One region of the Rahnella sp. PAMC25617 genome, then DNA from elsewhere that is predicted to be linked to it. Evidence: predicted binding sites of a transcription regulator. Region 1 holds the regulator's gene; the other holds the start of a gene.
What was found. The regulator LexA, encoded in region 1, represses DNA repair genes until DNA is damaged. The targets are predictions, from matches to a motif close to TNCTGTATGTACATACAGNA.
Positions count from the first base shown of each region.

Region 2: ACM615_RS07360 (metal-dependent hydrolase) is a predicted target of LexA. The motif match lies at 879-898, and genes of this name have one in related genera.

Region 1 covers NZ_JBOCUM010000013.1:208,758-211,167, forward strand. Annotated here, with positions in the region: gene dinF (MATE family efflux transporter DinF) at 1-1,010, opposite strand, end outside; gene lexA (transcriptional repressor LexA) at 1,309-1,917, opposite strand; gene ACM615_RS17180 (diacylglycerol kinase) at 2,037-2,405, opposite strand.
Region 2 covers NZ_JBOCUM010000006.1:297,529-299,938, forward strand. Annotated here, with positions in the region: gene kduD (2-dehydro-3-deoxy-D-gluconate 5-dehydrogenase KduD) at 3-764, shown strand; gene ACM615_RS07360 (metal-dependent hydrolase) at 917-1,474, shown strand; gene ACM615_RS07365 (L-cystine transporter) at 1,663-2,410, shown strand, end outside.

The DNA of each region.
Region 1 (2,410 bases):
GCAAAAGCCAGCGCCACCAGTCCGGCCTGACGGCACGCGGCATGCCACACGTTGAGCAGTTTTTCGCGATTGCGCGCACCGAATGCCTCACCGGAATGGGCTTCGATGGCATACGCAAAGCCATCGAGTGCAAATGCGGTAAAGGTCAGCAGGTTCATCAGAACAGCGTTGACCGCCACAATGTGGCTGCCCAGCCGCGCACCCAGGATGGTCAGTGAGGCAAAGCATAGCTGCAACAGCAATGAGCGCAGCATGATGTCGCGGTTAAGTCCGAGAAGACGGCGCAAATTACCGCGCCACGCACCGGTGATTTCTGAACCGGTGATACCGCGTCGTTTCATGACACGCCAGACAAAATACAGCCCGATGAACAACGTGAAATACTCTGCACTGGCAGTTGCCATCGCCGCACCACGTACGTTCAGCCCCAGCCCCATTACCAGCCAGATATCCAGGATAATATTCAGCAGATTTCCCGCGATCAGCAAAATCACCGGCCCGCGAATATACTGGATCCCCAGCAACCAGCCGAGGATCACCAGATTCGCCAGAGAAGCAGGCGCACTATACCAGCGGATTTCGATAAACAGCCTCGCCTGTTCCAGCACCGACTGACTGCCACCCACGACATGAAACGCCAGCTCCATCAGCGGATGGCGAAATAACAGAATGACGACACCGGCCAGCACCGCCAGCAAAAAGGGCTGCACAAAAGCACGTGCCAGCAACTGATTGTCTTTTGCGCCCAGCGCCTGTGCGGTCATGCCGGTGGTGCTCATGCGCAGAAACAGCAGCATCATGAAGAGGAAAGTCGTGACCATCGAACCAACCGCCACACCACCGAGATAATCGGCACTGTCGAGATGACCGATCACTGCGGTATCGACCAGACCAAGAAGAGGCACCGTGATATTGGAAAAAATCATCGGTAACGCCAGGGTCCAGAGTGCTTTATCCGCGGGGCTTAGAAAGGTATTTTTGAATGATTGTCGCAGGGAATGATGTTGCATAGAGAATCTCATGCCGGAGGTTCAGGTTATGCCTAAAATGACATCGCCCCGAAAGGGGCGATGATGAGAGAAACGCATTTCTCTTTGAATTTACATGGATGCCAGAGGCGGCCGCCATCCATATTCAATTAGTTGTAGTCTTCTCTATCTGACACAGCAATTTCTGACTCAGCAATTTCTGACCGAGTAATTCGAGTTGCAGGAAGGCAGCAAGTAAGAGAGTCCCGATGAGCTGACATGAGTCAGTGATTCGGGTAAACGCACGCAGCCAACGCGTCTGCAGCTCGAAGTACGAAGGTCAGATCCAGTTGCCGTTACGGATGACGCCTACGGCTAGCCCTTCAATGCTGAAATTCTGTTCGCGTAAATCCACCACGATCGGCTGGAATTCGCTGTTCTCAGGCAATAACTGCACCACGCTGCCCTGCTTTTTCAGGCGTTTCACGGTGACTTCATCATCGATACGCGCCACGACAACCTGGCCGTTACGCACGTCCTGCGTTTTATGTACGGCCAGCAAATCGCCGTCGAGGATACCGATATCACGCATCGACATCCCGCTGACGCGCAGCAGGAAATCGGCGCTCGGCTTGAACATCGCCGGATCAACCTGATAATGCCCTTCGATATGTTGCTGTGCCAGCAGCGGCTCACCGGCGGCAACGCGGCCGATCAGCGGTAAACCTTCTTCTTCTTCCATCAGCAGACGGATACCACGAGATGCACCGGAGACAATCTCGATAACGCCTTTACGTGCCAGCGCTTTCAGGTGTTCTTCCGCCGCATTGGGAGAACGGAAACCCAGACGCGATGCAATCTCTGCGCGAGTCGGTGGCATACCGGTGGTGGAGATATGATCGCGAATAAGGTCGTAGACCTCTTGTTGTCTGGTCGTTAAAGCTTTCATTCCGCCCCCTGGTTGTTTATACAGTCTTGCTGTGAGTATATACAGCTAAACGGTCAATGAAAACCTAAGATTGAATAAAAACAGGGCATAACGGTGATTCCTGGAATACAGATTCCAGATCAGAACCATCGCGGCCAAAAGATACTGACCCAGACAAAAATCGCCAATATGATGGTCAGAAGTACGGCAGCAGAACCGATATCTTTTGCCCGCCCTGAGAGCACGTGAAACTCAGGGCCGATACGGTCAATCGCGCATTCCACCGCACTGTTGAGCAACTCGGTGACGCAGACCAGCATCACGGAGCTTACAAGCAAAATGCGTTCAACCGTGCTGACATCGAGCCAGAAAGATAACAAAATTAACGGGATAGCCACGCTGGCTTCCTGGCGAAAAGCCGCTTCGTTCTGCCATGCGGCTTTCAATCCTTTCCAGGAATATCCGGCCGCTTTATAAATTCGGGTAAATCCAGTGACTTGGTTCGCCATTTCGG
Region 2 (2,410 bases), on a different contig from region 1:
ATATGATCCTCGATTCGTTTGAATTAAACGGCAAAGTCGCCATCGTGACCGGTTGTAACACCGGACTTGGCCAGGGCATGGCGTTGGGTCTCGCTCAGGCGGGTTGCGATATTGTGGGTATCAACCAGTCCGCGCCAGAAGAGACAGAACAAAAGATTATCGCCACCGGCCGCCGCTTTCTCGATTTACGCGCCGACCTTAGCAGTATTATAGAAATCCCGAAGCTTATCGAAAAAGCCGTCTCTGAATTCAGCCATATCGATATCCTGGTCAATAACGCTGGAATTATCCGCCGCGAAGATGCTATCGAGTTCAGCGAGAAAAACTGGGACGACGTAATGAATGTGAACAGTAAGACGCTGTTCTTTATGTCTCAGGCAGTAGCGAAGCAGTTCATTAAACAAGGCAATGGCGGCAAAATCATTAATATTGCCTCTATGTTGTCGTATCAGGGCGGGATCCGCGTTCCTTCCTATACCGCATCTAAAAGCGCAGTCATGGGGATTACCCGGCTGATGGCTAACGAGTGGGCAAAGCATAAGGTTAATGTCAATGCAATCGCGCCGGGTTACATGTCCACCAACAACACCGAGCAACTTCGCGCCGATGGCGATCGCAGCAAAGAAATTATCGACAGGATCCCGGCCGGACGCTGGGGTTTACCGGAAGATGTCATGGGGCCGGTAGTGTTTCTTGCCTCAAAAGCCTCCGATTACGTCAACGGTTACACGATTGCGGTAGATGGCGGCTGGCTGGCGAGATAACTGCTCAGAATGTGACAATCAAAAGGCGTATTTTTATACGCCTTTTTCTTTTTAATCAGTCCGTTGACAATTAGTTACAGGGTGTCTCTTCCAAGATTGTGACAGTTTCACTTATACTGGATAAAATAACAGTTATCCAGTTCGGACGCGTCATGACGGCGGAAGGCCATCTCATTTTCTCAATCGCCTGTGCGGTATTTGCCAAAAAGGCGCAGCTCTCTCCGGAGCTGGCGCACGGCGACTGGTGGCATATTATTCCAGGGTCCCTGCTTACCTGTTTATTGCCCGACATCGACCATCCGAAATCCGTGCTAGGTCAGCGTCTGAAGTGGCTTTCCCATCCAATCGCCCGGGCATTCGGTCACCGCGGTTTTACCCACAGTTTACTGGCTGTGGCGGGCGGTATCTTCCTTTTGCGCACGCATTTTCCGCACGACTGGGTCATTCCGGTAGACGCTTTCCACGCCATGATCATTGGTTATCTGAGCCACATTCTTGCGGATATGCTGACGCCAGCTGGCGTTCCCCTGCTCTGGCCATGTCGCTGGCGCTTTCGTCTGCCGATCATCAACAGTCAAAAAGGCAATCAACTGGAACGGACGTTGTGTCTGATGCTGGTCGGGTTAACGCTGTTCTGGCCCGACTGGACGCCCATCATTGGTGCAATCAATCCTGATATTTTTAATCACATCCTGAAATTGTTCATCTGACCGGCATAAAACACCCGCAACTTGGCGATATTTGATACGAATCAACCCAAAAAGTTATAAAGCATTCTTTTTGGATATAAATGTTCAGGTGTCCAAACTGATATTCTGCTCACCATTGCTTTGGGATGGTGCAAACCCTGTCGGGGACACCCGTTTTAAATATCAAAACTATAAGTCTGGAGTTCGGTATGAATCTTCCGCTCGTTCTTAACGTAGTGGTTTTCGTTGTTCTCCTGTTGCTGCTGGCGCAAACCCGCCACAAGCAATGGAGTCTGGCAAAAAAAGTATTACTCGGTCTGGCCATGGGTGTTGTGTTTGGTCTGGCTTTACAGCTGATCTACGGTTCCGACGATCCGGTACTGAAAACCTCTATTACCTGGTTCAATATTGTCGGTAACGGCTACGTCCAGTTGCTGCAAATGATTGTCATGCCGCTGGTCTTCGTTTCGATTCTGAGTGCGGTAGCAAAACTGCATAACGCGTCTTCGCTGGGCAAAATCAGTTTCCTGACCATCGGTACCCTGCTTTTCACCACGCTGATTGCCTCGCTGGTGGGTATCTTTGTTACCGGCCTGTTTGGTCTGACCGCTGAAGGTCTGGTACAAGGTACGCAGGAAACCGCGCGTCTGACTGCGATTCAGTCAAACTATGTAGGTAAAGTGGCTGACCTGAGCGTGCCTCAGTTAATCCTTTCCTTTATTCCTAAGAACCCGTTTGCTGACCTGACTGGCGCAAGTCCGACGTCAATCATCAGCGTCGTTATCTTTGCTGCTTTCGTGGGTGTTGCCGCCTTGCAGCTGGTAAAAGATGACGCAGAAAAAGGCCCTCGTGTTCTGGTCTTCATCGATACCCTGCAGGCATGGGTGATGAAACTGGTACGTCTGGTCATGAAACTGACCCCGTACGGTGTTCTGGCGCTGATGACCAAAGTGGTTG